2 regions of the Williamsia sp. R60 genome follow, and region 2 is predicted to be linked to the other one. Evidence: riboswitches for the same ligand, from Rfam matches in the RefSeq annotation. Region 2 holds a riboswitch; the other holds the start of a gene.
What was found. A riboswitch is a leader RNA that binds a small molecule or an ion and turns the genes downstream of it on or off. The one in region 2 is predicted to bind cyclic di-AMP.
Positions count from the first base shown of each region.

Region 1: linked by a shared signal. The riboswitch ahead of ACVWY6_RS06085 (C40 family peptidase) and the one ahead of ACVWY6_RS10225 (transglycosylase family protein) in region 2 are both predicted to bind cyclic di-AMP.

Region 1 covers NZ_JBSSGR010000001.1:1,345,744-1,361,361, reverse strand. Annotated here, with positions in the region: gene ACVWY6_RS06125 (ROK family protein) at 1-840, opposite strand, end outside; gene ACVWY6_RS06120 (hypothetical protein) at 885-1,364, opposite strand; gene ACVWY6_RS06115 (ArsA family ATPase) at 1,403-2,641, opposite strand; gene ACVWY6_RS06110 (SRPBCC family protein) at 2,656-3,093, opposite strand; gene ACVWY6_RS06105 (SRPBCC family protein) at 3,090-3,509, opposite strand; gene ACVWY6_RS06100 (glycosyltransferase family 4 protein) at 3,583-4,707, opposite strand; gene ACVWY6_RS06095 (hypothetical protein) at 4,727-6,172, opposite strand; gene ACVWY6_RS06090 (NlpC/P60 family protein) at 6,189-7,232, opposite strand; gene ACVWY6_RS06085 (C40 family peptidase) at 7,489-8,064, opposite strand; cyclic di-AMP (ydaO/yuaA leader) riboswitch at 8,079-8,258, opposite strand; gene ACVWY6_RS06080 (DEDD exonuclease domain-containing protein) at 8,797-10,584, shown strand; gene ACVWY6_RS06075 (Lrp/AsnC family transcriptional regulator) at 10,589-10,864, shown strand; gene trpD (anthranilate phosphoribosyltransferase) at 10,940-11,992, opposite strand; gene ACVWY6_RS06065 (hypothetical protein) at 12,002-12,484, opposite strand; gene ctaE (aa3-type cytochrome oxidase subunit III) at 12,634-13,245, shown strand; gene qcrC (cytochrome bc1 complex diheme cytochrome c subunit) at 13,300-14,223, shown strand; gene qcrA (cytochrome bc1 complex Rieske iron-sulfur subunit) at 14,220-15,392, shown strand; gene qcrB (cytochrome bc1 complex cytochrome b subunit) at 15,389-15,618, shown strand, end outside.
Region 2 covers NZ_JBSSGR010000002.1:700,696-716,313, forward strand. Annotated here, with positions in the region: gene ACVWY6_RS10200 (helicase-associated domain-containing protein) at 1-1,584, opposite strand, end outside; gene ACVWY6_RS10205 (hypothetical protein) at 1,618-1,806, shown strand; gene moaC (cyclic pyranopterin monophosphate synthase MoaC) at 1,810-2,349, shown strand; gene ACVWY6_RS10215 (MogA/MoaB family molybdenum cofactor biosynthesis protein) at 2,349-2,843, shown strand; gene ACVWY6_RS10220 (molybdenum cofactor biosynthesis protein MoaE) at 2,843-3,280, shown strand; gene ACVWY6_RS10225 (transglycosylase family protein) at 3,431-4,036, opposite strand; cyclic di-AMP (ydaO/yuaA leader) riboswitch at 4,044-4,216, opposite strand; gene ACVWY6_RS10230 (MoaD/ThiS family protein) at 4,518-4,766, opposite strand; gene moaA (GTP 3',8-cyclase MoaA) at 4,769-5,860, opposite strand; gene ACVWY6_RS10240 (flavin reductase family protein) at 5,954-6,466, opposite strand; gene ACVWY6_RS10245 (hypothetical protein) at 6,475-6,726, opposite strand; gene ACVWY6_RS10250 (cold-shock protein) at 6,880-7,293, shown strand; gene ACVWY6_RS10255 (DUF2771 family protein) at 7,360-7,896, opposite strand; gene ACVWY6_RS10260 (MFS transporter) at 7,907-9,679, opposite strand; gene ACVWY6_RS10265 (DUF3027 domain-containing protein) at 9,990-10,814, shown strand; gene ACVWY6_RS10270 (sacsin N-terminal ATP-binding-like domain-containing protein) at 10,821-13,535, shown strand; gene ACVWY6_RS10275 (phosphatase PAP2 family protein) at 13,603-14,196, shown strand; gene ACVWY6_RS10280 (DUF2530 domain-containing protein) at 14,084-14,326, opposite strand; gene ACVWY6_RS10285 (Rv0880 family HTH-type transcriptional regulator) at 14,553-14,984, shown strand; gene ACVWY6_RS10290 (GNAT family N-acetyltransferase) at 15,006-15,618, opposite strand, start outside.

The sequences.
Region 1 (15,618 bases), on a different contig from region 2:
GGTGAGCAACGCCGAGTAGTGTTCGCGCGCCTCGTCCAGGAACAGTCCCGAGGACGAACCGACACCGCCGGCGAGTACCACCAGGTCGGGGTCGAACACGTCACAGCACATCGCCAGCCCCAGACCCAGCCATCGGGCGAACTCGGCGAACGCCGCCAGCGCCAGCGCATCACCTTCGTGCGCCGCCGCCGCTATCCGCCGTCCGGTCAGCGAGCCGGGGTCGTCCGCGATGTCGCGGGCGAGTTTGCTGTTCCACATCCCGCCGTCGGCGATCAGCTCGACCACCGTATCGACCAGAGCCGTTCCGCTGCAATACCTTTCCCAACACCCGAACTTGCCGCACGAGCATGGCCTGCCGTCGGGCATCACCCGCAGATGGCCGAGTTCGGGGGCGACACCGAAGCTGCCGCGGTAGATCTCGCCGTCGAGCAACAACCCCGCTCCGATGCCTGTGCCGATCGCGATGACCAGCGTGTTGTGACCTCGCGCGGCCGCGCCGAAGTGATACTCGGCGACTGCGGCGGCGTTGGCGTCGTGTTCGCAGACCACCGGCAGTCCGATCCTGCGCGACATCTCCTCGGCCACACGCGCCTCGCGCCAGGGCAGATGAGGCGAGAAGCGGATGACCTGACGATCGCTGGTGAGGAACCCGGCGACGGCGAGACCCACCCCGATGACGTCCCAGCGTGCGGTCAGTTCGGCGACGGTGCGGTCGAGGCAGGTCTCGAGCGCGGACACCGTCGTGGGGGTCTGAGCCCGTACCGTGTCGTGCACCTGCCCCTGCTCGTCGACGATCGCGGCACGGATGCTGGTGCCCCCGATGTCGATACCGATCGCCATGTCCCCGCGCTGACCCTGACGGTTCGGCGTGGACTCGTGGGCACTCACGGATCACCCCGCGGGACGTCCCCCACCGGCTCGAACAGCACGGTGATGGGCTGATAGCCGGCGTCACGGGCACTCGTGCCGGCCGGACGGCGCGGCCCGGGTTCCGGACGCGCCCCGATGACCTGCTCCAGCGCCTGCTGAACCGCCTCGAGGATGGCGATCAACTGACTGAGCAGCTGCCACAACAGATCCCCGGCCTCGTCGATGATCGTGTCGAACGCCAAGCGGGCCTGACCGGCGAAGTCGGTGGCCACGAACGAGGCGCCGTCCCCCGTCGCGCCGGCCGCACGTCTCGCCGCTGCCCCGTTCTCGTCGAGCAGCACGGACGCGAAGTGGTCGACTCGCTCGAGGACACCGAGGACCAGGGTGCGCCAGGCCTCGGCTTCGCCACCTGACGGGGCGCCGCCGGGCCCACCTGCGGCCCTGCCCTGCTCGTCGCTCACGCCGGCCTTCTCTCGTTCGACTGCTTGCGCCATCGGACACTCTCGCGGTGCCCGCCATTCTTACTCATCTGTCAGTTCTGCGGCCACACATCGGGGTCCGGCCGAAAGCGTACGGTGAGGTCGCCGGCGTCCCAGAACGCGCCCAGGACGACGCAGCGCCGCAAGACCGACGGCAACCGTATCCGCTGCCGCACCCCGCTCACGGTGATCATCAAATCGTCGCCGCTACGGCCGAGCTGTAGTCCCGACGGGTCGGGAAGCGACTGCGTCCACGTCATCCGATAGACCGAATCGAGTCCGGCCCCGGACTCGCGTTCGACCCGCGCGGCCCGTGGACCCACCGCTGCCATCTGTCCCCCGGACAGATCGACGCCGAGCTTGCGCAACGACAGGACCGAATCGATCGGCCCGGACACCCACGGCACGCACACCACTTCGGCCTCGTCCTTGGTCGCCCGCAGATGATCGAGCGCCGCCGACTGGGCAGCGATATGATGGTCGAGCCACGAAGATCCGCCTGGCGCGTCCGCTGTGTGCGCGTCGACCGACAACACCTCGGGCAGAACACGATTGGCCAGGATGGTCGACACCGGCAGCCCCATCACCTGCAAGACGGCCCGGGCACGGTCCAGCGAGGCCGCACCGTCGCGGTCGACCCCGACCACCACGTGGACGTGAACACCGGACGCGTCGAACAGCAGCTCGTCGACGTCCGCGCAATCGCGCACCAGGGCATCGACCATCCCCACGACGCGGGCGATACGTGCGTTGTCCGCTGCGGCCGCCAGGCGCCGGTGACGCGGCCACAACCTCTCGATCATGTCGGCCACCATCTGCGGAACCCGCATGAGCTCGAAGGGATCGACACCACCGGACATGTCGATCACCACCTGCGCCCATTCACCCGACGCCGCCTCATCGCGAATCCGGCGCAGTGCCAGCAACGATTCGACCCCGGGCATCCCGAGGATCTCCTCGGGGTCCAGGCCGGACACCACCGCGCCGGCCCCGGGCACACCCGTACCGGTCAGTTCCCCAGCGGTCAGCGCAGAACGCACCGAACCCCACATCTGCGAGACCATCGCCAATGTGTCCAGTTCGAGTATGTCCACCTGTTGCGAGGCAGGGACAGGCTCGCCCGGCGAAGCGAACACGCCAAAGATCGCCGAGACGTCACGGAATCGGCCGAGTGACACCAGAAGCGTCTTCCCGCGTCGTCCGGACCCGCTGTGGTGTTGCGGCAGGCCGACGGCACCGGCGGCGGCAACCGTCGACGTTCCGGCACCACCCGGCCCGAGAACGAGGTGGATGGGCGCTAGATCGATCAGTCTTCGACTCTCTTCTTCAGTTCTTTCAGGGCCGCGTCGGTGATGGCCTTCTCAGCCCGCCGTTTGAGCTGGCCGATCATCGGTATCGACAGGTCCACGGTCAGTTCGTAGGTGACCTTCGTCGACCCGGGTGCCTGCTGCACCAACCGGTAACTACCGTGCTGCGCGGTCTGCAGATCGCTGCTGACCAGGTCCCAGCTCACAGAGTGCCCATCGGCGGTCCATTCGTAACTCAATTCGTAGGTGTCCTTGAGGACGCCGGCATCGAGCACGAACCGAACCTGCTTCGCGCGACCTCCGGGGCCCGGGACGGTCACCTCCACCTTGCGCGCGGCCGAAACCCACCGCGGGTACTGCTCGAAATCTGCGATGACCGCCATGATGTCGGCTGCGTCTGCGTTGATCACGATGGATTGTTCGGTGCGGTCGGTCATCGCGACCCTCCCGCGGCCGGTGCGCCGGCTGCCGGTCCGCCGACGTGCCGGGATTGCTCGAGGCGGTCCTTCACCTCGAACGACATGACGCGGCCGGCCACCCGGCGCCGGTGGTTCATCCGCGCCAGCTCGGTCCCGCGCGCCCTCGGCTCGGACGGGAGCGTCCCCGTCGGCTCCGCGTGCAGGAAATAGTGCAGCACGAAGCCGTCGAGCACCCGCTCGAGCCACAGCTCGGTCGTCCCCTCGACGGGGCCCGACACCTTCCAGCGCACACCTTGCTCTTTTCGGTCCTGAACCACGGTCAGCCGCAGATCAGGCCACCATCGGCGCCAATTGGCGCGGTCGGAGATCACCGCGGTCGCCGACTCGGGCGGCGCCGCGATGAAGGTTTGGTCGGCAACCTGGATACTGGTCACCGCATTAGCTTCACATATCGGTGCACCGGTCCGACCACAACCCTGCTTTGAGGGTCCGCAGCGCCGCAGGCGGTCACAGCAGCTGCCGGAGCCGGCCGGCCATGTGCTCCCACCGCCACCGCGACTGGACCCAATCCCGTCCCGCAGCACCCATCGATGCGCACAGGTCCGGGTCTCCCAGCAGAGCTGTCAGGGCATCGGCGATCTCTCGGATCGACCGGCCGTCCACGACCAGACCCGTTTCGCCCTGCTTCACTGTTTCCGGGGCGCCTCCCGACTCACCGGCGATCACCGGGATCCCCGACGCCGAGGCTTCCAGGTAGACGATGCCGAGACCTTCGACGTCCAGTCCCCGACCTCTGGTGCGCGCCGGCATCGCGAAGACATCCGCGATGTTGTGGTACGCGGCAAGCTCGTCGGCGGGTACCGAGCCGGTGAACAGAACGTGCTCGGCGACACCGACTTTGCGTGCCAGGTCCCGAAGCCGCTCGGCATCGGGGCCACCCCCGACGATCACCAACGTGGCGTCGCGGATCTCTGCACGGACCTCGGGCAACGCCCGGATCAACATGTCCTGCCCTTTGCGTGGGACCAGTCGGGACAGACACAGTATGGTCGGCGCGTCACCGAGTCCGTGCAACTGCCGAAGACGTTGTCGGGCAACGTCATCCGGCTTGAACCGTTCGGTGTCCACACCCGGCGGTAGGTGTTCGAGTGCCGCGCGGGGGCCGAATGCTGCACTGAAACGGTCACGCGTGTACTTGCTCACGTACGTGATCACGTCCGTGCCTCGGCCGATCACGCCGAGACCCTGCCTCGCCACCGGAAGCATCGACCAGCCGACCTCGTGCCCGTGCGTACTGGCGATCACACGCTGTGCGCCTGCGCGTCGCATGGCCGGACCGAGCACGGCCAGAGGAGCCGCCGCCCCGAACCAGACGGTGTCGACCTGATGCGCCCGAACCAGGTCGGCTGCCCGCCGCGCAACCGCAGGCGTGGGCAACATCAACGTCGTGGGATGGCGGACGACCTCGTAGTCCTGCTCCGCGTCGAACCGGATGTGGCTGTCTTCGCGCCATCGCGGCGCATAGACGACCACGTCGCCGGCGGGCAACCGCTCGACCAGGTTCTGCAAGTACGACTGGATACCCCCCTGCCGGGGCGGAAAGTCGTTGGTGACCAACAGCGTACGGTGCATTGGCTCACCGTAGCGGCGATCAGGGTGACGCAGTGAGCCAGCCACGCCACTGATCGACGAGTTCCTCGCGCGAGATCCCCAGAACGATGTTCGAGGCGGTGTCCTGGGACTTGACCACCAGCTGAGGGTCGGTCGGCTGATCAGCGCCGGCCAGCGCCACATAAAAACGTTTGAGTTTGTCGTCGCCGAACTTGTCCGCGATGAAGGCCGCCACAGACCACGCGGACTGGTAGGACAACGCCGCGTCGGGACTGCCCGGAGAGAAGTTCGCATCGCTGGGAAGGTCCGCAGGCACCTCACCGGCTGCGACCTGCCCGGCCAGGGTCGGGGCGGCGTCGGCGAGGCGGGTGTAAGTCCCTCGGCGGCCGACATATTCGGCCACCCCTTCGGTCACCCAGACCGGGGCGGCCTGAGCGGTGACGGTGCGAGCGGCGACGTGGAACAGCTCATGCCGGAGCACCACCGCGAGTGCGTTCGGATCCAGTTGCGCCGCTTGAGGACTGAAGACCACACGTTGCCCCAGGGCGGTCGGTCCGGCGGGATCGACTCCTGTGAAGATCGAGACGGCCGCGGCAGCCTGGGCGTCGGCGGTGGCAGCACCGGTGAGCGATCGGAACTCGTCGTCGGTGGGGGCAGCGACGATCCCCGCGCCCTGCGGCCACTTGGTGCCCCAGAACTGCGTGACTGCTCCGGCGGCGGCCGGCAGCAGTTCCTCCAGACGGGCGGTGAAGCCGGTGTCGGACCCGTTGGTCAACACCAAGGACTCCCCCGGCGCGGTGGCGACGGACGTCGCCGACGGTGACGGGAACTCCCACACCTGACCCGCAGGCGCGGGCTGCCCGAAGAGCGGCCCCGCATCGGCGACCATCTTCCAGCCCTCCGGGTACTGGGCCATCACCATGGGGAGGTCGAGCACAACCGGGATCGAGTCGATCCCCTCGTAGCCGTATCGCAACTGCACGGGGGCCACCCAGGAGTCGCTGCTCCCCTGCGCGTCGAGACGCTCCTGGAGTTCGGCGGGGACAAGACGCTCGAACTCGCGGCTCGCCGACAATCGGAAGTCGAAAGCACTGAGCGGCAAGGCCGGCAGACCCGCTGCCGATGCACCCGTCCGCTCACGCAAGGCAGTGGTCGCCGAGGCATCCAACTGCGCCAGAGCCGACTCGGCATCCCCCTCGCGCAGGGCATCGGTGTAGGCCTGCAAGGTCAGGGTGACCCCCAGCGACCGTGACTGTTCGTACGGATTCTGCGGACGCGCGGACTGAGTTGCAGCAGGTGGATCGGTGTCCGAGTCCGACGGCCACACCAGCACTGTCGCGACGATGCCGACAACGGCCACGAGCACCACGGCGATCAGGACCCCCAGCCATTTCCGGCGCAGCGGATTCCGGCGCTCGGACGTGGCGTCCGCTGCCGGTGCGGCGTCGAGGTCCTCGCGCTCTGGGGACTCGCGCTCGGAAGTCACTGGCGGTCCGGTGACTTCAGTATCGACGGGCCGAGTTGTAAGGGCCGGCTCCATCGATCGGAGCGACCTTGACCGGGACACCGAATGTCGAGGCGTGCACCACGTAGCCGTTACCGATGTACATGCCCACGTGGGTGGCGTCGGGGTAGTAGATGATCAGATCGCCGGGCCGCAGAGCATCTCGCTCCACCGGGGTGCCGCCCGCCAGTTGCGCCTGGCTGGACCGCGGCAACGTCTTGCCTGCTTGTTTGTACGCCCACACCATCAGCCCGGAACAATCGAATTGATCCGGCCCGGTGGCGCCCCACACGTAGGGATCGCCGATCCGGGTGAGCGCCGCACGAACAGCGATGACCTCGGGGGCCGTCCCGGCGGGCAACATGGAGGCGTCGAACTCGATCTTGGGCCCGGCCAGTGCAGCGAGCTGCTTGCCGGTCAACGACTCGTACATCGCCCTGATCTCGGTGGCCTTGAAGATTCGTTCACTCTGCTTGGCTTGCAGGTCTGCGCTGGTCTTCTCGGCGACGGCCACTGCCTGTTCGGCCTTCGTCTTCGCGTCCTGCGCCACCTTTTGCGCTTCCAGGGCTTTGTCGTTGGCGACCTTGAACGTCTTCACGTCGGCAACGGTCTGACGCGAGATCATCTCGAGTCCGGACATCTGGTCGAGCAGCGATTGCGGCGAGTCACTGACGAGGACGGCGTAGAGACGATTGACCCGCGCGCCCCGGTAACTGGCGTTGACCAGTGCATCAACTGCGCCCTGCAGGCTTTCGGCCTGCTTCTCCTGCTCGGCAAGGGTGCGCTCGGCCGCCGAAGCGGCCTCGTTCGCCGCCGTGACAGCGCCGCGCTGGTTGTTCAGTTCGATCGTGGTGTTGTGAATGGCCTCGGTGGCCTGCTCGGCCTCGCGGCCCAGCTGCGTGTATTCGGTGAGCATGTCATCCGGGCTCTGCGGTCCCGGTTCGGCACCGGCCGGCGCACCTGCGCCCAGTGCAACCGCCAACGCCAACACCACAGCCGCGATCACGGTCTGCATGACGGCGGCATAACGCTTCCGCACCACGACGATGAAACTCCTCAACACTTCACGCGGGCCAACCCGAGCCCTTCTACCTCTGTGTGTACCGAACAGATCAGCTGCTCATTCGGTACGTCTTGTTCGACCGATCCCGCTGCACTGACCAACCCGGCCAGGCTACACAGGCCTTCGCCCCACCGAGCGCGGACGGCCAGACTGTCTGCAACCGGGTGTTCGGAAGCCATTGGGCGGGTGCCGCTCGAGTGCGGCCCCGCCCAATGGTCGTGTTCAGTTGTGTAGATCAGTAGCGACGGATGTCGACGATCGACTGGTCGTTGAGACCCATCCGACCGACGGGCACGCCCTCGGTCGAAGAGTGGACGACCTGGCCGCCACCGACGTAGATGCCCGCGTGGCCGCCACCGTTGTAGATCACGACGTCGCCGGGCTGGATGTTCGCAGCGTCGACGTGAGTGCCACCGCCGAGCTGGCCGTAGCTGTCCCGGGGAATGGTCTGACCGGCCTGCTGGTGCGACCAGTAGACGAGACCCGAGCAGTCGAATGCGCTGGGGCCGGCTGCGCCGTAGACATACGGCGAACCGATCTTGCTCACTGCGGCATCAGCGGCGATCTGGCCTGCGGGCCGGACCGGCTGCGCTGCCTGCGGCAGGATGTTGGGGGATTTGAACTCATTGGGGATCTGGTTTTCGGCCAGGCCCGGGATCTCGAAGGTTCCGACACCGGGGACGGTGATCGGAGCAGCCATGGCCGGCGCTGCGGCCATTCCCATGGTGCCGAGAGTGATCGATCCGGCGATCAGTGCGCCCCGGGCGCTCTTGATGCCCCGGTTCGGCTGTTGCAAACGATGTTTCGCCACGAAGCGATGTCTCCTGTTTCTTCCCTATCCGCCTACCGGGTTAGCTGTCGGATTCGGGCCGGAAGATGGCCCTACCCGGTGAACCCAGAAGTCTGAAGACCTCAGGGTTCAGTGGGATTCACCCCGGATGTGAACTCGCATTCGCATCAGTGGTTCCCCGGTTCACCAGGACGGTGATTGAGCGGCGACCCTACGATCCGCTCCGGTTGGAGTGGACGCTTTCGCAAGGTCTCAGAAAGGTTACGAAACCGTGATGGTCCGTGTCCACTAGGGGACCGACAGGAGACCGACCGGCGTGTCGGGTCATCCAGCTCGCAGATGACCGCCAGATCGGGGAACAAAAACCCTGTTACCTGCGTTGACTGCCACGTCCTGACCGTGACGGTCAGACTTGCCGATCATGCCCGCAGCATGGAACACCGCAATGGCGTCATCGATGCGCGCCTGGTGGTCAATAACGAATTCATCACAGCGAACTTCGTCGTTTGCGCTGTTGGGGACACCTACGGGACCCAGGAAAACGGTCATCATGCAGTCGTCGCAGGCGACTCGACGGCCTGGGCAGGTGTTGCAGTCTATGAGCATTGTGATCTCCGTCTCATTCGGTTTAGGGGGCCTTTTCTCAGGGTTCTCAGGGTTCTCCCGGACGTCCGGAGCCCTCTGATTCGACCCCGATGGCCGAACGCTAACTCCACGGTCTGACAAGCCATCTCGCACTGCGCCACCGCGGCGATGTCGGTGGATCGAACTAATGTTCGCGGTGTGAGTGTTGTTGGTGAGGCTGCTGGGACTCAGCTGTGTTTCGACGATCCCGTACTGGACCACCCCGACGACGTCCCCCTGCGGGAGACCACATTCGTGGTGGTGGACCTCGAGACCACCGGGGGCAGCCCGCTGGGCGACCGGATCACCGAGATCGGCGCCGTGAAGGTCCGGGGCGGCGAGGTGCTGGGCGACTTCGCGACTCTCGTGAATCCACAGCGCGGCATCCCTCCACACATCGTTCGCCTCACCGGCATCACCGAAGCGATGGTCTACCAGGCCCCGACGATCGACCAGGTGCTCCCGGCCTTCCTCGAATTCGCCCGCGACTCGGTGATCGTGGCGCACAACGCCCGGTTCGACACCGGCTTCCTGCGCGCCGCTGCCACCGAGCTCGGCCACCCGTGGCCGTTCCGCCGGGTGCTGTGCACCGTGAAGCTGGCCCGTCGAGTTCTGACCAGAGACGAGGCGCCGACTGTCAAACTCTCGGCTCTCGCCGACCTCTTCGCCGTCCAGACCCGCCCGACCCACCGAGCGCTCGACGACGCCCGCGCAACTGTCGAGGTGATGCACCGGCTCTTCGAGCGGGTCGGCAATCTCGGCATCCACACCTTCGGCGACCTCCGCAACTTCCTGCCCGGGGTCTCCCGTGCCACGCGGAACAAGAGGGGCCTGGCAGACCACCTGCCGTCCGAACCCGGTGTCTATATGTTCCGGGGCCCCTCTGACGAGGTCTTGTATGTGGGCACCGCAACCGACCTGCGCAGGCGGGTCCGCAGCTATTTCACCGGTTCGGAGAACCGCACCCGGATACGCGAGATGGTCGAACTGGCGACGCGCGTCGACCACGTCCAGTGTGCCCATCGGATCGAGGCTGGGGTGCGCGAACTGCGCCTCCTCGGGGCCTACGCGCCGCCCTACAACCGCCGGTCGAAGTTCCCACATCTCGGCTGGTGGATATGCCTCACCGAGGAGGCGTTCCCGCGCTTGAAGATCAGCCGCAGCCCGACCGCGACCTCGGTCGGCCCCTTTCGTTCCCGCGCCATCGCCCATGACGTCGCAGACCTCATCGCCGACACATGCGGCCTGCGCACGTGCCGTACCGCACTACGGGCCACTGCACTTCATGTGTGCGAGGTTGGCCCGGACGGGCGGCGCGTGGTCGGCGGCTGCCACGCGGCCACCACCGAACCACTTGCCGCCGAGGCATATCTCCCCCGAGCCCGAACCGTCGCCGACCTGTTCAGCGGCCGAACCGACCTCCCCGTTCAGCTGGCTCTGGACAAACTCGAGTCGCTCGCCCGTGCCGAACTCTTCGAGAACGCCGCGCGGTTGCGCGATCGACTCGACCACCTGATCGCCCACCTGGAACGGTGTCAGAGGCTGGCTGCGCTGGCCCGCATCTCGGAAATGGTCGCCGCCGCACCCGATGGACGCGGCGGATGGGACCTGGCGGTGATCAGGCACGGCCGCCTCGCAAGCGCCGGGGTCGCCGCGCGGGGCGTTCCTCCGATGCCCGTGGTCGCCGCGCTCGCGGCCGGTGCGGAGACAGTGCTCCCCGAACCGGGACCGCTGTACGGCGCGCCCCACGAGGAAGTCGCGTTGGTGTACCGGTGGCTCACCGGACCAGGTGTGCGAATCGTCTGTGCCACCAGCGGGTTCAGCTTGCCGCGGCACGGTGGCGGCCGGCACGTCCACTGGCGCGACAAGGTGGGTACGGCGCGTCGCACCATCACACTCGAGGGCGACCTAGGCTGAGTCAATGATTACCGCCATCGTCTTGATCCAGACCGATGTCCATCAGATCCCGGAGACCGCCCAGGCTGTGGCCGACATCTCAGGCGTCACCGAGGTGTACTCGTGTGCGGGTGACGTCGACCTGATCGCGAAGATCCGAGTCCGGGACCACGCGGAGATCGCCGACGTCGTCACCGCCGCGATCAGTCGGCTGCCGGGTGTGAAGCACACCGCCACCCACATCGCCTTCAAGAGCTACTCCAGCGCCGACGTCGACGCCGGCTTCTCCATCGGCGAGTAGCGAGGGAACACCCGTCGGCCGCCCTGGTCGGTGGCCTACCGGGGAGCCCGACGGACAACCCCTATCGAGGGTGCGTCATAGGGCGTTGCTCACGCGCACCCAGTTATCGAGCAGGGTCGCGGCCGCGCCGGAGTCGATCGCGTCGGCAGCCACGTCGATCTGCGTGCGCAGCTGTTCGTGCAGATCCGCGCCGCGGTCGCGGCGGTAGGCAGCCAGCGCGCCGGCAGCATTGAGCACCACGGCATCGCGTACCGGCCCCGTCGCCCCGGCGAACAGGTCCCTCGCGACCTGCGCGTTGTGGTCAGCGTCGCCGCCTCGAAGTGCTTCCAGCTCGACCCGGGCCAGACCGATGGTCGTGGGGTCCACAGTCTGTTTGTGCACGGCACCGTCGACGACCTGCCACACGGTCGACGTCGTCGTCGTGGTCAGTTCATCGAGGCCGTCGTCGCCGCGGACGACGAGTACAGAATGACCACGATCAGCGAATGTCTGGGCGAGTACCGGCGCGAGATCGGCAAAGGCACACCCAACAAGACCGCTGGTCGGCTGTGCCGGATTGGTCAGGGGGCCAAGCACATTGAAGACCGTCGGTATGCCGATCTCCTTGCGGGGGGCCGCCGCGAACCGCAACGCGGGATGAAACACGGGGGCGAAACAGAAGGCGATGCCCGCCTGGCCGACACAGGTGGCGACGCCGTCGGCGCTCAGCGCGATCTTGACGCCCAGAGCCTCCAGGACATCGGCGCCACCGCTCTTCGACGACGCCGCGCGATTGCCGTGCTTGACCACCGGCACACCGGCTGCGGCCACCACGACCGATGCCATCGTCGAGATGTTCACCGTGTTCGACCGGTCACCACCGGTTCCCACGATGTCGACGCAATAGCCTGTTGTGGGCACCACAGTGGAGTGGGCGAGCATCCCCGTTGCCAGGCCCAGCAATTCCCCGGGTGTGGGGCCCTTGAGCTTCATCGCCACCCCGAAAGCGGCGATCTGCGCGGGGGTCGAGTTGTCGGTCATGATCTCGTTCATCGCCCACTCGGCACCGTCGGGATCCAGGTCGTGGCCATCGGCCAGAACACCGAGAATCTGCGGCCACGTACGGGCCGGAACGTTCGAGTGGGTCACAGGGGCAGCCTATCCACCGCCCGCAACCCGATTCGTCGGCGGTTGCAGTACCTGCCAGCCCACTGCAGAGCCGCCGTGCCGCTGGGCCAGACCGGCCATCCGGGAGCGTTCCTGGGACACGTGCAGGGCATCGATCAGCTGTACGCGAGCCAGTGCCACCACCTCGTTGCCGCCGGCGGCCTCGACACCGGTCCCCGGCGGAACCGGAACGGGCCCGTAGTGGTCCTGGGCCGCGAGCTCCAGCGCCCTTGGGACGGCCCCGGACGGCAGCACCAGCAGGTGCCGCAGAACCGACTGTTCGTGCTCGCGCCAACCGGAATCGGCGAGCACCGCCGACGCCGCCTCCGCGTCGTCGAAACTCTCGGCTGTCACCACGAGAGAAGGATCGTCGGCAGACAACTCCCCGTTGGGCTTTCGGCCACCGGCGAGCCGACCGGACCATCGTTTCCACCGGGACACTTCGACCGGGTTCCCGTTCACGTCGCGAGGCACCCCACCAGCCTCCCAGGTGTGTGATTTCCAGCTCTCGGACACGCCGGGAACAGGGCATATGCAGGCGTCTACCTGGGTCGGCGCGACCCGCCGGAAAAAATTCTGGACCCAAGTAGTCAGCGCTTACTACGAACCGTCATACTTCTGGGGTGACTAGCGCTGCAGCACCCACAGGATCAGCTATCACCCAGCGCGTGCACTCGCTGAACCGACCCAACATGGTCAGCGTCGGCACGATTGTGTGGCTTTCGAGCGAGCTGATGTTCTTTGCCGGATTGTTCGCGATGTACTTCGTCGCGCGAGCCGGAAACTACGGCAACTGGCCGATGGAGCCCACCGAGCTCAACCTGACGTTGGCGATCCCGGTGACCACCGTGTTGATCCTGTCGTCGGTGACATGCCAGCTCGGTGTCTTCGCCGCCGAGCGTGGCGACGTCTTCGGCCTTCGCCGGTGGTACACGATCACGCTGATCATGGGCGCGATCTTCGTCGCCGGTCAGGCGTACGAGTACTACCACCTGGTTCACGAGGGCACGACGTTGTCGTCGAGCGCCTACGGCTCGGTGTTCTACATCACCACCGGGTTCCACGGCCTGCATGTCATCGGCGGTCTCGTCGCCTTTGTCTTCTTGCTGATCCGCACGCGGTTGAGCAAGTTCACCCCGGCTCAGGCAACCGCCGCGATCGTCGTGTCCTACTACTGGCACTTCGTCGACATCGTCTGGATTGCCCTGTTCGCGACCATTTACTTCATCCGGTAACGCGCACCACACTTCAGCCCAGGCAGAGTCAGTCCGCTTAGCAGAGAGACACAGATGAGTTCATCTCCCCCACCCACCTCACCCGGGGATTCGGTTGAGGGCGCCCTGAGCGAGGGCGCAGGCAGGATCGACGCGAAAAAGGCCAAGGCACGCCGCAAGTTGCGACGTCGCGCGTCCGGCATCCTGCTGTTACTCGCAGGTCTTGTGGTCGCCGGAGGCCTGGCCACCGCGATCACCCCGGACCCGCAGGTCGCCAAGGCGGACAGCGAGTCGAGTGCGGCGCTGATCCAGGATGGCCGCAAGCTCTACGAGACGTCCTGCATCACGTGCCACGGTGCCAACCTCGAAGGTGTGCTCGACCGCGGACCGTCACTGGTCGGCGTCGGCGATGCGTCGGTGTACTTCCAGGTCTCGTCCGGGCGTATGCCCGCGGTCCGTGGTGAGGCTCAGATCCAGCGCAAGCCGGCCAAGTTCACTCAGGCCCAGATCGACCAACTCGGCGCCTACATCCAGTCGGTCGGCGGCGGCCCCCAGGTCGTGTACGCCAAGGACGCCAACGGAAACGTCATCTTCGAAGACGGCTACCCGGTTGTCGAGCAGGAGCAGTTGCGCGGCGAGAACATCGGCCGCGGTAGCGAGCTGTTCCGGCTGAACTGCGCGTCGTGCCACAACTTCACCGGTCGCGGCGGCGCACTGTCGTCGGGCAAGTTCGCGCCGGTCCTCGACCCGGCCGATGAGCAACAGATCTACACGGCGATGTTGACCGGACCGCAGAACATGCCCAAGTTCTCGGATCGTCAGCTCACCGACGAGGAAAAGCGGGACATCATCGGCTACGTCAAGTACGCGACGCGCCCCGAAGCACCGGGCGGGTACGCCCTTGGCGGCTTCGGACCGGTCTCCGAGGGAATGGCGATGTGGGCTGTCGGCGTAGTGGCTATCGTCGCCGCCGCGATGTGGATGGGATCACGCACATGAGCGATCAACACAAATCTGTCCCCACCCAGGACGAGCTCGACGGGATGAGCAACGACCAGCTGGTCAAGCTCGGAACCAATCTCGATGGTGTGGAGATCATCCACCGTCGGGAACGGTTCCCCGAGCCCGGCAGCAAGGCGGAGAAGCGCGCGGAGCGGTCGGTCGCGCTCTGGTTCCTGCTGGCCGGTCTGTCTGCGGTGGCCTGCTTTGTCATTTTCATCTTCAACCACTGGGAATTCGTGATGCCCGGTGGAGACCACTACTGGCAGTACATCTTCAACACTCCCCTGCTGGGCGTGACCTTCGGATTGTCGATCCTCTCCATCGGAGTGGGCGCCATCCAGTTCACCAAGAAGTTCATCCCCGAAGAGATCTCGGTCCAGGACCGCCACGACGGTGGCTCCACCGAGGTCGACAAGAAGACCGCTGCCGCCATGCTCGGCAACACCATGACGTCGTCCACGATCGGTCGTCGGAAGATGATCATCGGGGCCGGACTCTTCGGCCTCGGAACCTTCGCTGTCACCGGCCTCGTCGCCCTGGTCGGTGGCATCATCAAGAACCCGTGGGCCGAGGGCAAGGACTCCCCGCTCTGGAACACCGGGTGGTCGCCGATCCACAACTCGCCCGAAACCCCCAACGAGACGGTCTTCCTGCGTCGCGACACCGGCAACCCACACCAGGTTGTCCTCGTCCGGCCCGAAGATCTCGATGCCGGCGGCATGGAGACGGTCTTCCCGTGGCGGGTCTCCGATGGCGTCGGAGAGACGGAAGAATCTCGGCACAAGCTTCTCGAGGGACTGCGTGCGGTGGACAACCCCGTGATGTTGATCCGCCTGCGTCCCAACGATGCGGCCCGGGCCATCAAGCGCAAGAACCAGGAAAGTTTCAACTACGGCGACTACTTCGCTTACACGAAGGTCTGCTCGCACCTCGGTTGCCCGGCATCGCTCTTCGAGCAGCAGACCAACCGAATCCTCTGCCCGTGTCACCAGTCCCAGTTCGATGCCCTCGAGTTCGCCAAGCCGATCTTCGGTCCAGCTGCTCGCGCGCTCGCGCAGTTGCCCATTACTGTGAATGAACAGGGTTATCTGGTGGCGGCCGGCGACTTCATCGAACCCGTCGGGCCGGCGTTCTGGGAACGCGGCCAGGGGAAGGACAGACCATGAGCAAACTCGCGCAACGCGCAGAAGAGGTCGACAGCCGGTATCACCTGGCTCCCGGTCTCCGTCGGCAGATCAACAAGGTCTTCCCCACCCACTGGTCCTTCCTGCTCGGCGAGATCGCGCTCTACAGCTTTGTGATCCTGCTGATCTCGGGTGTGTACCTGACGTTCTTCTTCGATCCGTCGATGAGCGAGGTCGTCTACAACGGCGCCTACGAACCGCTCAACGG
Region 2 (15,618 bases):
CGACACCCGGTACACCGAGGCCGCGCCACCGGACTCCAGGTCCGCGACCAGAGCCAAATCGGCGGCGAGTTCCGGGGTCAGCGGTCCCGGGGCGGTCACGGTCAGATCCGCCTGAGCCAAGAAGAAGTCGATGGGAGCGGGGATGGACTTGGCCATCGCCGCGACCGTCGCGGCCTCGACCTCGTCGGGTGTACCGGTTGCGATGAGTTCGCGGCCCGCCGACGTCAGGGCACCGTGAGCCACCAGGCCCAGCGACTGGGCCTCGGCGAGTGTCTCGATGATCGTCGACTGCGGCATGCGGCGAAGCCACCGGGGATGGCGCCACGCGATGTGCCTGCCCAGGGCGACCGGCGTGACGTCGGCCCCGGGTTTGGCCTCGGCCAGCGCCTGGAGCACGAGTAGCCGCTCGGCCCGGGCAGCACCTTCGGGCATCGCACCGACCAGCGCGCCGATCAACGTGCCGTCCGGGGTGCGTCCGCCGATCTGCCACGGCCTGCGGTGCAGATCCAGCCACCCAGAGGCGATGGAGAACCATCGGCGCTCGGGTGCCTGATGCGACCAGCTGTCGATGGACGTGGTCGGGGCCCACGACGGTTCGAGACCGTCCGACGGGTCGGGCACGGGGAATCCGGAATCGATGAGGCGGAGCCCGGCGAGTACCTCGATGACCAGGCCGACCCGTTTCTCGTCCACGGACAGGGCCTTGGCGAGTCGACGGATCTCCCGGACGCCCATGCCACCGGCGCGCAGAACCGCCGCCGGGTGGGCGCCGAGGGTCTCGATGGCGTCGGCGCTGTGCCGCAGGAACTCGAGCGCTTCGCCCCCGGCCGCGGCATCGACCTCGGCCAGCCCGACCTTGCGTCCACCGCCACCGGAGAGCTCCGGCGGCCGCAGCTCGAATGGCTCGGCTGGATCCTCGCCGCGGATGAGCTGGCCGATCACCACCGGCAATTCGACGGTCTGCTCATCGACCACCAGCAGCAGTCCCTGATGGACCAACCTTGGGACCGGCCGATCCGACTCGGGTCCGAGCCCGGCGTCGCGGGTTCGACCCAGGCCGGGTCCCGACGCCAGCGTGGACAACAGGTCACGCTCCCGTTCGCCGAGGGCGTCGATCTTCGCTCGGATCTCGGTGAGCGACAACGCGTTGACAGGGGCGGTCGCAAGACGTGAACGCCACGGCCACGCCGCAGCCATGTGCGGTCCGGTGACCAGCGCAGCGGGCGATCCCCACAGCAGCGCGAGGTCGACGAGGTTGTCGATGCGCGCCCGGATCGCGTCGGGTGCGGCGCGCTCCGACAGCGCCTCGACGATGGCGTCGGTGGACACAGGCGACAGCCCACGGGTCTGTTCGGATCGTGAACCCAGTTCCGCGATGGTCTCGAGCACCGCCACCGCCAGCAGGTCCAGGTCTTCGCCACATCGGTTGATCGAGGCCGCCGACATCGCGCGCTGCGCAAGCACCTCGACCCCGGGTGGGGGAGGGCTGGCCAGATCCGGCCTGGACTGCAGGAGATCGAGCAGTTGGTCGTCGTCGCGGCGGGCGAGGTCGTCGGCCAGACTGATTGGCTGGTCGGGGCTCATCCAGTAGATGATATGCGGGCCACTCATGGCAGAATGACGCCCGTGGCTGAAAAGAAGAAGTACGTCGATAATGGTTGGCCCGAGGTTCCCGAGGGTGAGCACGCCGTCAGTGAGTTCGCCGCGCACGTCTCCGGCGCTCTGTCACCGTTCGGTGAGGTCACCTTCCCGCTCCCGGTCGACGACCTGCCTTACCTTCACCCGCGAACCACCGTCAATCGCTGATCGGTGAGCGCGCCGACCGACCGGCCCGGCCCTGGACGTCTCAGCCATCTCGACGAGGCGGGGGCGGCGCAGATGGTCGATGTCGGCGGCAAGGCCGCCACCACGCGTAAAGCGCTGGCCACCGGGGTTTTTCGCACCACCGCCGACGTGATCTCGCTGTTGTCGACGGGCGGGTTGCCCAAAGGGGATGCGCTGGCAACGGCCCGCATCGCCGGCATCATGGCCGCCAAGAAGACCCCCGAGCTGATCCCGCTGTGCCATCAGGTCGCGCTCAGCACCGTGAGCGTCGATTTCGAGCTCGGCACCGACTTCATCGAGGTGCGCGCGACCGCGGTCACCACCGACCGCACCGGCGTCGAGATGGAAGCCCTCACTGCGGTGGCGGTGACCGGACTCACCCTGCACGACATGGTCAAGGCGGTCGATCCGCGCGCGCAGATGACCGATATCTGCCTCCAGGAGAAGACCGGCGGCAAGAAGGGTCACTGGACCCGGGACAACCGGCCGGTTGACGAGACCGGTTCTGCGGACGGAGGGGTCTGATGTCTGATCCCCACGCCGCCGACCCCCGCACTGCAGTGGTGGTCGTGGCCTCGACGCGCGCCGCAGGTGGTGTGTACGCCGACCGCTCGGGGCCGATCATCGTCGAATGGTTGCGCGACCGCGGGTTCGTGGTGAACGACCCGGTGGTGGTTCCCGACGGTGACCAGGTCGGCGCAGCACTCCGAACAGCAGTCGGAGATGAGACGGCTCTGGTCCTCACCACCGGTGGCACCGGTCTGAACCCGACCGATCAGACCCCCGAACAGACCGCCGCGGTCATCGAACGCGAAATACCCGGTCTGGCCGACGACATCCGCAACAGCGGGTTGCCCAAAGTCCCCACGGCCGTCCTGTCGCGGGGCACGGCCGGTGTCGCGGGCCGTACCCTCATCGTCAATCTGCCCGGTTCCACGGGTGGTGTCCGTGACGGCCTCGAAGTTCTCGCACCTGTGCTCACCCACGCCCTGGACCAGATCAACGGAGGCGACCACTGATGGCTGCCATCGTCGCCCGTGCCGTGGTCACCGAAGAGGCTCTGTCCACCGCCGACCATGAGGCCCTCGCCTCCGAGGCGGCAGGCGGAAAAGCTGGGGCCATCGTGAGTTTTGTCGGCGCGGTGCGCAATCACGACGGCGGCCGCGACGTCACCGCACTGAACTACAGCGCGCACCCGACGGCCGGCGAGGTCGTCGAGAAGGTCGTGGCAGAGATCGCGGCCGGGGCCGACGGCGTACGTGCGGTCGCTGTGTCGCACCGGGTGGGGCCACTGGCCATCGGTGATGCGGCGCTGGTGGTGGCCGTGGCAGCCGATCATCGCCAGGCAGCCTTCGCGACCTGTGCGCTGCTGGTCGACGAGGTCAAGGCCCAACTCCCGGTGTGGAAACACCAGATCTTCGCCGACGGCACCGACGAATGGGTTGGCTGCGCCTGACCAGAGTGCCCCACCCGCCCGGAATTGGTGGGTTCGGGCGGGGTCGACCTGGGCAAATGCTTGCCCGAACCCACCATCATCGGAACATGGAAAAGGGCCCCGCACGGACTCATGGTCGCGTGCGAGGCCCTTCGTCTGGGCTCCCCGAGATCAGGGGAGGGGCAGGATGTCCCGGTACTGGTTGTAGAACGCGATGGATCCGGCGTCGAGGTCACCGGCCGCGTTGGCCTGGTCGATCAGCGCATGAACGGTGGGATCGTTGAACACGGACTTCAGGTCGTTCGCGATCTCGTCGGTCTGAGCCGAGAGGTCCGAAGCCTGGGGCGCAGCCGGTGCTGCGGGGATCTCGAGGCTGGGCGCTGCAGCGGGAGCGTTGCGCGGGGTGGCGCCACTCAGGCCGGTGCCGCAGGTCGGCCATGCGCCGGGTCCCTGGCTGGCGAGGACACGCTCGGCGACAGCGATCTGCTGCTCACGGGTTGCCTGGTCGGCGGAGGGGGCGAACTCGCCGCCGCCGTGGCCGGTCCAGGTGCTGGGGCTGAACTGCAGTCCACCCTGGTAGCCGTTGCCGGTGTTGATGGCCCAGTTGTTACCCGACTCGCACGAGGCGACCTGGTCCCACTCGGCGTCGGTGGCTGCACCGGCGTTGCCGCCGCCTGCGAAGGCGAGGGTGGCGCCGCCGCCGATGACGGCAGAGGTGAGGGCGAACTTGGCGATGGTGCGACCAGTGGTGGTCGGCTGACGATGACGTCCGGACATGAGTTGTACTTCCTCTCTCCACGCGCCTACGAAGTCAGCTGTCGGGTTCGAGCGAGAGGTTGCTCGGTCCGCTTGCGCGGGCTTCACCCCAAGGGCTCCGATTTCTCGGAACCCGGTGATCTCCAGGAGATGTTGGGTCCCCCGTCCTCGTCCCTGAAATGCGTTTGGAGTTTCTCGGTTCGCGGGACGAGGTTGGGCGCGGCGAGCCGGGAATATTCACTTGCGGTCTGGCCGATCAGGTCGACCGAGACAGACGGTACGGGTTAATCAGTGGTTACACATAACTTCTTCGACGGCCTTTTCGACGTGTCGGCGGGCCCGTTTTCGGCGGTTTCGGCATTACTGCTGCTCATCGGTATGACAGTCGTCCTGTGTCCGTACCGTAACCCAACCGTTATGTGAGCAACGTCACAGCCTCATCCGAAGGAATGAGACGCGGATGTGGGTCGAATGACCCGTTGCTGCGCACGGTCAGATGCGCTCAACCGCCCGCGAACGGCGGCAGGACGTCGACGGTGTCGCCACTCGAGAGCACCCGTGAGCGGTCCCGAACGGCGACGGACTCATGCAGATATGAGCATCTCTCGAGCACTTCAGCCAACTGTGGATTGCTTTGACCCAATTGGATTTCCAGATCCGCAAGAGTGGCTTTGTCAGTGAGTTCGACCACACTTTGCTCGACACCCGCGGCTGCTTGGGCGGCGGCAAAGAACCGGACGCAGATACGCATAGTCAGCCCCCGATCGCCGACATCGACCGTGCGGGCTGGAGGAAGCCTGGCTCGTTGACGCCATGGCCCGGGAGCTTGCCCCACGTGGACTGTCGCCACCGCAGCGCGATTTCCTGATCTGTAGCGTGAGTTGACTTCAGCAAACCGCGTAGGTCCGTCTCCGAGGTGGCGAACAGGCAATTGCGAAGCTGTCCGTCCGCGGTGAGCCGGGTCCGGTCGCAATCGCCGCAGAACGGGCGGGTCACGGAGGCGATGACCCCGACTCGGGCAGGCCTCCCGTCGAGCCCGGTATGACCCTCCACGATCCAGCGTTCCGCCGGGGCCGACCCACGTGCCACGTCGTCGGGCCGCAGGTCGAAGTCCTGCTGCAGGCGGGCGAGGATCTGGTCGGCGGTGATCATCGAGGTGCGTGACCAGTGGTGTTCGGCGTCCAGCGGCATCTGCTCGATGATCCGCAGTTGGTAGCCCTTGTCCAGGCACATCTTCAGGAGCGCAGCGGCGTCGTCTAGGCCGCCGGCGGTGTCGAGCACGGCATTGACCTTCACCGGGGTCAACCCGGCGTCGGCGGCGGCCTCGAGGCCTGCCAACACGTCGGGAAGGCGGTCGCGACGGGTGATGGCAGCGAACTTGGCGGCGTCGACGGTGTCCAGGGATACGTTCACCCTGTCCAGGCCGGCAGCTGCCAATCGTTTCGCCTGCCGGGCCAGGCCCAGTCCATTGGTGGTCAGCGCGATCTCGGGTCGGGGGTCAAGGGCGGCAACCGCTTCGATGATCTCCGGGAGGTCCTTGCGCAGCAGTGGCTCGCCGCCGGTGAACCGGACGGCTCGTACTCCGAGTTCGCGCACGCCCACCGAGACCGCCCGCACGATCTCGGCAGCTGTCAGTACGTCGTCGCGATCGAGCCAGTCGAGGCCTTCGGCGGGCATGCAGTACGTGCAGCGCAGATTGCAGCGGTCGGTCACCGAGACGCGGAGGTCGCGAACAGCGCGCCCGAAGGTGTCCACCATGGGACCGCTGGTGGGCATGACGGCGTCTGTCCCGACGGGCGGGCGGACGGATAAGCCGGCTGGCATACCCAGAGCGATGGCGGTCACCTGTACAAGCCTACGGTGATCGCCCGATCGAGGTCGGATCCCCGGGGAAAACTGACTACGGTCGTTTTCTGATGGGCGCCGAAGTCGTGGTTGCTACGCCCGTCTTTCCAGCGCCCGGAACGCACTGGCGTGGAACACGAGCGGCTCCTGCGACGGGTCGGCGCGCAACGCCTCGACCTTGAGCAGGACCAGGCTGTGATCGCCGGCCGGTATCTCGTTGTAGATGGTGCACGAGAGCTGGGCCACCGCTCCGCCGACGAAGAGTGCGCCGTCGTCGGTCGTTTCCACCCGCAGCCCGGTGAATCGCGCATCGGCCCGGCCCGCGAGCTGCTTGCACTCGGCGTCCTGATCATGGGCGAACACCGACAGCCCGATGACGGGAGCGCTGCGCAACTTGGGCCACGTCGTCGATTCGTTCTGAACGCAGAGCGACACCAGTGGCGGGTTGAGCGATACCGTGGCGAACGAGCTGGCGGCCATGCCGATGGGGTCGCCGTCGCCCTGGTGGCATACCGCGACCACACCGGTCGGAAAGCAGCTGTATGCAGCGCGGAGTGCCGTGCCGTCACTGGTGGGAGTCAATGCTCCGTCGATTGAGAGCGTCATGTCGTCAGTCACTGTAGTGGCGACCTCGAGCCGCGGCCTTGGTGCGCAGCCGCGTTCCGATGGCGTCGCCCTGATCGCAACGCAAAAATCAGCCCGAGCAAAAAGCCGAGCGGGGCACACATGGTGAGCAGATAGACGAACAGGGGAGCGGTCTCACCGGTGATCGGCGTACTCAGAAACAGCCAGAGCAGTGCGATGACTCCGATGGCGAACAGTCCCACAGCGGCCCGCAGCAAGAGGCTGCCTTCGGCTTTGCGCATGTAGACAACGGTAGTGCAGGTCCGAGGCGGCCGAAAACCCGTGTGCTCGGGGGTTGGCCGAGGCGCTAGACTGACCGAACGCGTCCGGCTGGGCCAGTTGCCCGCAGCGGGCGCTTTCGTTTTGGGCAATGCGAGTAGATGAGGGTGAGCACAGTGCCTACCGGCAAGGTGAAATGGTACGACGCGGAGAAGGGCTTCGGCTTTCTCTCGCAAGATGAGGGCGAAGACGTCTATGTGCGCTCGTCCGCGCTCCCCGATGGGACCGAGGCGCTCAAACCCGGCCAGCGGGTCGAGTTCGGCATGGCAGCGGGCCGTCGCGGCCCACAGGCGTTGACGGTCAAGGTTCTCGATCCGGCTCCCAGCGTTGCCAAGAACACGCGGGAAGCGCGCAAGGAACAGCCCAAGCGGCACAGTCCTGATGAGCTGCACGGCATGGTGGCCGACCTGATCACGTTGCTGGAAGGCAAGATTCAGCCGGATCTGCGCAAGGGCCGATACCCCGACCGCAAGACCGCCGCCCGGATCTCCGAGGTGGTGCGGGCAGTTGCCCGGGAGCTCGAGACCTAGCAGTACTCGTGTGACACCGCTGCCGGTTCTCCAACCGGCCGGATCTTCAACCAGCCGGATTTCGAACTAGTCGGACGCTGGGACATCGACACCGTCGGGAAGGGTGTCGATGCCCCAGATCCCGCGTGGGATGAAGCCGCCCGCGTCTTCTTTCTGAGACGGCTGCTTGATCTCGATCGTCGCCAGGATCCGGTCGCGGGTCGAGGCGAGGGTGAATGTGCGTTTGCTGTCGCTGCGGTAGAAGACCTCGGCGGTGTTGTCGAACCCGTCTTTGGTGAGGTACTGCACCACGAGCGTCCAGGGCCCGACGGACAGGTCACTCGACAGCGACACCATCACCGCGTCGCCGACCTGCACGGGGATCCGCGCCGGCTTGTTGGTCGGCGATCCTTCGCAGTTCGTCACCTCGATGGAGCAATAGATCAGCGGCTCAACGGTGATCAGTGTGTTGCCGTTCGCGACATGCAGATACGGAACGTCGTTGTCCTCGTGTCCGGAGGCCAACGCGGCCACCGAGCCGCCGATGACGGCGACGAGCAACAGAACGGTGATGACGGCGATCGCGAAGAACTTCTTCTCGCCTGTGGTCAAGCGTGCGCTCATGTATCCCAACTCATCGGTCTCCGCCGCCCTTGTTCCAGGCCTCGCGGATGTGCGGATCGACATGGATTGCGCCGGTGGGCATGGTCATGTCTGGCCGCTTGCCGCCGAATCCGGGGACCAGCGTAGAGCCCCGGTTGGTGACGAAGGTCTGCACCAGGCCCAGGGCCAGCAATCCTGCGACGACTCCGAAGCCGATGGTGAGGTTCGGCGGGAGCAGCACACCAAGGGATGCGCCGAACACCCAGCTCATCTGCAGGACGGTCTCAGAGCGACCGAAAGCCGAGGCCCGGGATTCGTCCGGAAGGTCGTTCTGGATGGACGAGTCCAGGCAGACCTTGCCGATGGCGCTGGTTCCCGAGGCGACGAGCGCCGCGATGGCCACGAACAGCAGGCTGCCGAACGCTGCGGCCAATGCCGCGACCGCGACGCAGGCACCGGTCACCATCACGATGATGCGCTCGGGGTTCTTCAGCTCCAGTCGTGTGCCGGTGGCGTTCCCGATGAAGTTTCCGATGCCGGCGGCCGCGCCGACCGCGCCGAGCATGGCGACCTGGGCCCAGCCGCTGCCGCCACCCTGCTGCGACTTCGCGTAGAAGGCGATGAACAGGGTCAGGAAGCCGGTCAGGATGCGGATGGTGCCGTTGCCCCAGAGACCGACGAGTACGTTGCGGCCCAGGGGCTGACGCATCGTGGCCGCCAGGGCCTTGACCGGAGAGGCCTTCTCGCCGGATTGTTTTGCGCTCGGTGGCTGTGCGCCACCAGGCGGGGGGTACTGGGCAGGATCGGGGCGTCGCAAGGGATCGCGTGCCGGTTCACCGTGGTAGGTCAGTGTGGTGGGGACCTCGCCCGCGGTGACCTCCACCCACGACGGGATGCGCATGCACAGCACGGCGCCGGCGACGGTGATGATCGCCAGCCACACCATGGCCCCGGGCAGGTGCAGGGGAAGGACCTTGGCCAGCAACACTTCACACAGTGCTGCCACACCACCGCCGAGGATCGTTCCGCCCACCAACCCGAATGTGGTCAGTCGGGAGTTGACCCGGACCAGGTCGATGGTCGGCGGCAGGACACGCGGTGTGACGGCCGACTTGAGCACGCCGAATGACTTGGACAGCACCAACATTCCGAGTGCGCATGGGTAGAGCACCCAGGGGTCGTAGGTCAGCTGGTTCGCGGCGTCGTCCCAACCGCAGTTCGCCATCACGAGCAGGGCCAGCACGGTGCGCCCGGCGAAGGTGCCGGCCATCGCGATCCGACGGCCCCGCTGGAGTTTGTCGAGCATCGGCCCGATCAGTGGGGCGATGATCGCGAACGGCGCGATGGTCAGCAACAGGTAGAGGCCGACCTTGCCTTTGGATTCCGCGCTTGCGGCGGCGAAGAACAAGGTGTTGGCCAACGCGATCGTCATCGCGGCGTCGACCGCGAAGTTGACCACCGTCGGATAGGTCAACGCGGTCAGACCGGAACGGTCGGCACCGTCGGCGGTGGCGGCCTGATGAATCTTGCCCAGGCCCTTCGATGTCAGCTCCCGGCCTCGAAGCGCGGCAACGCGGGTGACGGTGAGTTTGCGGGGCATTGCCCGGCCGCCGGATTCCTCGCGGTGGTAGTCGGTCTCGTCCAGTGGCGGCAGATGCGGGTTGCGCGATGTCTGCTGGCGGGTGTCGTTCCGGCGGCTGTCGTCGTGAGGGGGGAACGCAGCCGTGGACGCGGGCGGCGGACCGCCTTGAGCAGGACCACCGTTGGGAGGGCCACTGGGCGGTCGCGGGCCACGCGGTGGCATGGGGGGCTGGCCGCCGCGCGGATAGGAAGGCTGACCCCCAGGACGTGGCTGGCGGGTTCCCGGCGTCGAGCCGTCCACCGGATAATTGGCCGAACCCGGATGCGCTGCGGGCCCCGGTCGTGGCGGCTGGCGGGGGTCTTGCCCGGCGGGGTCGGCGGGGCGCTGAGTGCCTCTGCCCCTGCCCGAGGAGGTCGTACGAGGATCGTGTGGTTGATTTCCTCGGTTCACTTTCCCGATTGTTCCCTATCCGACGCAGGCCTACCAACCCTCGGGCACTTGCGGCGCGCCCCGATACGGCACACTGGAGGACGTGAACGCGGTTACCGAGCAGACAGACGCAGTGACTGATCACGACGGGCCCGGCAGTCATGTCGACCAGGAGAGGGATGACGCCGAGCAGAAACGCGTGGAAGCGCTGCTGACTGCGGCCGTCTCGCAGGCGAGGGCCGCGATCGACGCCGACGACAAAGAGGTCGGTGACCACCTCGAAGCGGTCACCGAGGCCGCCTTCACGGTCACCCACTACTTTGCCGCCCAGGTGCCCGGCTACCGCGGATGGCAGTGGTGTGTGGTCCTGGCCGGATGCCCTGGCTGCGACGACGTCACGGTCAACGAGGTGGCCTTGCTGCCGGGTTCCACCGCACTGACCGCGCCGGAATGGGTTCCGTGGGCCGAGCGGGTTCGGCCGGGAGACCTGAACCCCGGAGATCTGCTGGCGACGCCCGCCGACGACCCACGCCTTGTCCCGGGGTACGTCGACAACGACGACAACGACCCCTTCGGCGAAGAGTCCGCTGTGGCGACCGAACTGGGTCTGGGCCGCAAACGACTGCTGAGCCGCGAGGGTCGGCTCGAGGCGGCTTCGCGGTGGGTCGAGGGTGAGCACGGTCCCGCTTCCGAGATGGCCAGGAGCGCCCGGCACAACTGCGGCACCTGCGGTTTCTACCTCCCCGTGGTCGGTTCGCTGCGCGCCGCGTTCGGTGTGTGCGCCAACGAATACGCCGCGGACGGCCGTGTGGTGCACGCCGAGTACGGATGCGGCGCCCACTCGGACGTCGAGGCGCCCACCGGCGGCAGAAGCCCCGCCTACGATGCCTACGACGACGGCGCGGTTGAGATCCACGCCAACTCCTGACCTGTCGTGCAGCCGTCCGACCCGTTCGGCCTCGGCCGTCTGCGCGACTCGATTCTCGGGTCGTGGCTCACCTCGCCCACCCGCCTGCGTGAAGACACTGCTGCCGAAACAGATCTGGTCGGCGTCGGGTATCGCGATCGCCTGCTGACCGAGCTGGTCGCCAACGCCGCCGATGCCGCGACGGCTGCCGGGATCATCGGTTCGGTTCGTGTGTGGCACGACGGTCGGTGGCTGCACATCGCGAACACCGGCGCACCTGTCGACTCCGACGGTGCCGCTGCCCTGACGGCGCTGCGTTCCTCGAGCAAACACGGCGACGGCTTGATCGGACGGTTCGGGGTGGGGTTCACCGCTGTTGCCGCGGTGACGCGTCATGTCGAGATCCGTTCGAGAAGCGGATCATTCGAGTTCTCAGCCGAACGCACGCGTGCCGAACTCGCCGCGAACGGGGCGGTGGTGGAGCAGGTGCCGACGCTGCGCCTTGCGTGGCCGATCGACACCGCGCCGATCGACGGCTTCGACACCGAGGTGGTGATGGAGATCGACAACTCGATCGACATGGCCGCGATGTTCGACGGTTTTGCCGCCGAAAGTGTGCAATTGCTGCTCGAGCTCGAATCGATCGACACGATAACCCTGCCCGACAACACCTTTCGAACCGTCCGCGAGGGCGACATCATCTCCGTCGGCGGTGCGAGCTGGCGTGAGCTCGTGGCGCCGCGCGCCCGCTGGTTGCTCCCGCTGCGCGACGGCAGACCGGTTCGCGTGCGTCGCGATGTGCTGCGTGCACCCACCCGCACCGACGTCGAGCTCACCGTGCCGGCCATCTGTGTCGGCGATGTGCAGCTGACGGCTGATCGTCGTGGGCTGCACCCCGACGCCGACATAGCCGTGTTGGCAGAGGGATACGCACAGATCGTGGCCGAGCTGCCCATCGATCAGCGAATGGGGCTCGTCCCGGCGCCGGGGTTCGCGGCCGGACGCGACGACGAACGACTGCGTGAAGCGCTGATCGCCGAGTTGGCCGGGCACGCCTGGGTTCCGGGTGCCGAGGGCGACGACCTGATCGCCTCCCGGGCCGAGGTGCTGCCCGACCTCACCGCCGGGCTCGCCGGCCTCTTGGGCGAGGTCATCACGACGCTGGTGCACCCGGACCTGTCCGGCCGGGGCTCGCTCAGCACGCTGAGGTCGGTGGGTGTGACGGAGATCGGTCTGGCCGAGGTGGCCGAACGGCTCACCGGTCTGGAACGCGAACCACGGTGGTGGGGCGACCTCTACGCCGAGTTGTCGGTGGTGGCGCAGGGCCAGGTCGACGAACTCGGGGCGCTCCCGGTGCCCTTGACCGACGGACGGACACTTCCCGGTGCCCGCGGAACCGTGCTGCCGCCGTACCGCGGCGACGAGGATGCCGCCGTTGTCGCCCCCAGCTGGCTCCCTACCGTCCATCCTGCGGCGAACCACGATCTGCTCGAACGGCTCGGAGCTCAGCGGATCACGGTGGGGGAGATGTTGTCCGACCCTGCCCTACGCAGTGAGATCGACGAGGACCCGGCCGATGAACGTCTGGTGCGGAGTGTGCTCGGTCTGCTCCGCGCGGCTCCGGACGTGGTGGTCCCGACCTGGCTGGGCCAGTTGCAGCTCCCCACCGATGACGACGACGTGCGACCGGCGGACGAGCTGCTGTTGCCGGGCAGTCCGCTTTCGGCTGTGCTGATCGATGATTCGCCGTTCGGGATCGTCTCGGCCGATCTGGTGGAGGAGTTCGGCCAGGCGGCGTTCCGCGCTCTGGGCGTGGGTTGGGACTTCACGGTGCTGCGTGAGGAGTATCCGACCGGCCCCGACCACGACCTGCCCGACGAAGAGCAGTGGTGGAACACACTCGACGATCCGCCCCAGACGCTGTCGGCCGTCCGCGATCTCGACCTGGTCGACCCCGACCGCTGGCCGGAGGCGCTGAGTTTGCTGGTCGAATCTGCCGACGCGGCAACGTTGTTGGCCGATCGCTCCGAGTACACCTGCTGGTGGCTGCGACACTATGCGGTGGTCGACGGTGTACCGCTCGGGGGCTGGCGCGCACCGAGCGACCTGACCGTCGCAGGCCTGCTCGACCCCATCGATCACCCGCATGGTGACGAGATCTCCGGCGCGCTCGGCAATGCCGATGTCGAGGACATCGACGCGGCTCGGCTCATCCTGAACCGGCTGTCCGCGGCCGACCGCGCGGTCTCACCGCTGGTGGCGGCCACAGCACACACTGCCCTCGCCGAGGCGCTGCGGGCCGGCCGCATCGAGCTGGACGACATCGAACCACCAACGGCTGCAAGAACTCTCGCCGGAGACGTGGCGCAGGACGCGGTCGTCCTCGACGCTCCCTGGCTCGCCGCCGCCATCGACCCCGGTCGACTCATCACCGTGGTGCCGTCGCAGATCGGGCTGGCATCGGCGCTCGCCGACCTGCTCGACATGCCGCTGGCGACCGAGGAGTTCACTGCGGTACCGGTGCAGGAGGGCAGGCCGTCCACATGGGAGGCCGAGCCCGGCGCGTTGCGTTCGGCGTTGATGCAGAGCAGGCCGCTGCCCACCGGTCCCATCCGGGTCCACGATGAATTGCTAGTCGAGGTGCACCACGACGGCACCACGAGTCGACGCCGGGTTCCGTTCTGGCGCGATCAGAAAGGGGCGCTCCACATCGATGCCGAGTTCCACGTCATCCCTGACTGACCCGACGGGCATTCTCCGAACCGAGTCCCTCGCCTTCGGGCCGGACCGTTCTGTCTGGGAATGGTCGGTGACGAACCGGACCGACGCGTGGACCCGGACGATGAAGGTCGTCACCACCCTCGGCGACACCGTCACCTTGACTCTGGTGGCGGTGCTGGCGACCATCGCGTTGCTCGTGCTGCGACAAGCGCGGTCGGCGGTGCTGGTCGGGGCCGGGTCGCTGATCGGGTACGGCCTGATGGTCGGGCTCAAGCACCTGATCGGGCGGGAACGGCCTCCTGCGGAGGCCCGGCTGCTGGACATCGACACGTTTTCCATGCCGTCCGGACACGCGATGATGGCGACGGTCGTCTACGGCCTGATCGCGGTCGCCGGCTATCACAGCAGTTCGTGGGTGCGAGCGCACCGCCTGGTGCTCGTGGCGGCTCCTGTGCTCGCCGTGGCGATCGGCTGGAGTCGCGTGTACCTCGGCGTGCACTGGATGACCGATGTCGTCGCAGGCTGGCTCCTGGGCGTGGTCTTCGTGGCGTCGGCGACCTATGTCGGGTTCAGGACAGACCGTCTTGGGCGGCGCGGCTCCCTCGCCGGATCGCCCACCGTTGCAGGGACACCACAAAGCAGCCGAACAGACCGACGCCCAGGCCCACCAGGCAAATGGTGAGCGTGTTGTCGGTTCCCAGGTCCCAGACGGCAACCAGCACGGTCGCGACGAGGAAACCGATCATGCCCACCGCGATCACCGGCTCCGGTGCCGTCAGTGCTCGCGGCAGCGATGGAATGGGTCCGGGCATGCAGTCGACACTAGTGGCGGAAACGTGGCAGGCCAACTCGTACGCAGTCGAAAGTTCACTCGTTTAGCCACTCGTCCAGGCGTAATCTCAGACGTGGGGATGGCTTGTGCAGCACTACGAGACGAACTGTCTTTTAAAAAGTTAACGAGCATTCACTCGTGAACCGAACACATGAACATCGCCGGTTCATGGTGCATTCAGCGCGGGCTCACCTATCCTTGATCGCGTGGATCACAATGACGAAAAGCTCGCGAGCGATCTGGCGATCGCCGTTGTCCGGTTGACCAGGCATCTGCGCGGTCGCCGGTCGGCTTCGCCGGTGTCGCTGACACAGCTTTCGGCGTTGGCAACCCTCAACAGGGAAGGCCCGATGACGCCGGGCGCCATCGCGGCGAGGGAACGTGTGCAACCTCCGTCGATGACCAGGGTCATCGCATCCCTGGCCGATCTCGGCCTGGTCAAGCGCGAACCGCACCCCACCGATGGACGCCAGGTGATCGTGACGCTGTCGCCGTCGGGAACCGACGTTGTGGTTGATGAGGCGAATGCTCGTGAGGAATGGCTGCGTGCCCAGCTCAAACGCCTCGACGACGACCAGATGGCGACGCTGCGTGACGCCGTCGGCATCATCGAATCGATCGTCGCAGAGAGCGACTGAACGCCGCGCCCCAGAGCGGGACTAGAAGAACGTGCCCGCCACCGGCTTGCGATCGGTGCTCAGCGCCTGATCCAGCGCATGGAGTGTGGGCCCGTCGACGGCCCAGAGTCGCTCTGCCGATGCGAAGTCCACCGCGCGGTACGCCCCGAGGTAGAGGCTGCCCAGCACGGAGATGTCCATCGTGACCGTCGGTTCGGCATCCGTCTCGGTGACCTCGGCCCGGCCGTCGGTGATGGCGAGCTTGAAGCGACCCCCCGACTGGCGGAACTTGTCCGACACCTCGATCACGAACTCGGCGTCGAGACCGTACTCGCGCATCGTCAGAGCCGCCGGCACGTCGAGGATCCGCAACCACATGCTGTCGCGGATACCGGTCACGGACGGAGCACGCAGATCGGTCAGCTTCAGCGGCAGCGGGTCGTCGACCGGCGTTGTCGCGGTGATGGCGGGCAGCAGATCCAGGCCGACCAGCACCCTCCAGAGATCGGAATGCGCTTCGTCGGTGACGGCGAACAACTCCGAGACCTCCGCCACCGACACGCTTTCCGACTCGTGGTGGATCCGGTAGCTCGCATAGCCGTCGGGATGCAGCAGGTAGTGCAGACCGCTTCGTCCGTCACGCAGGATCGGACGG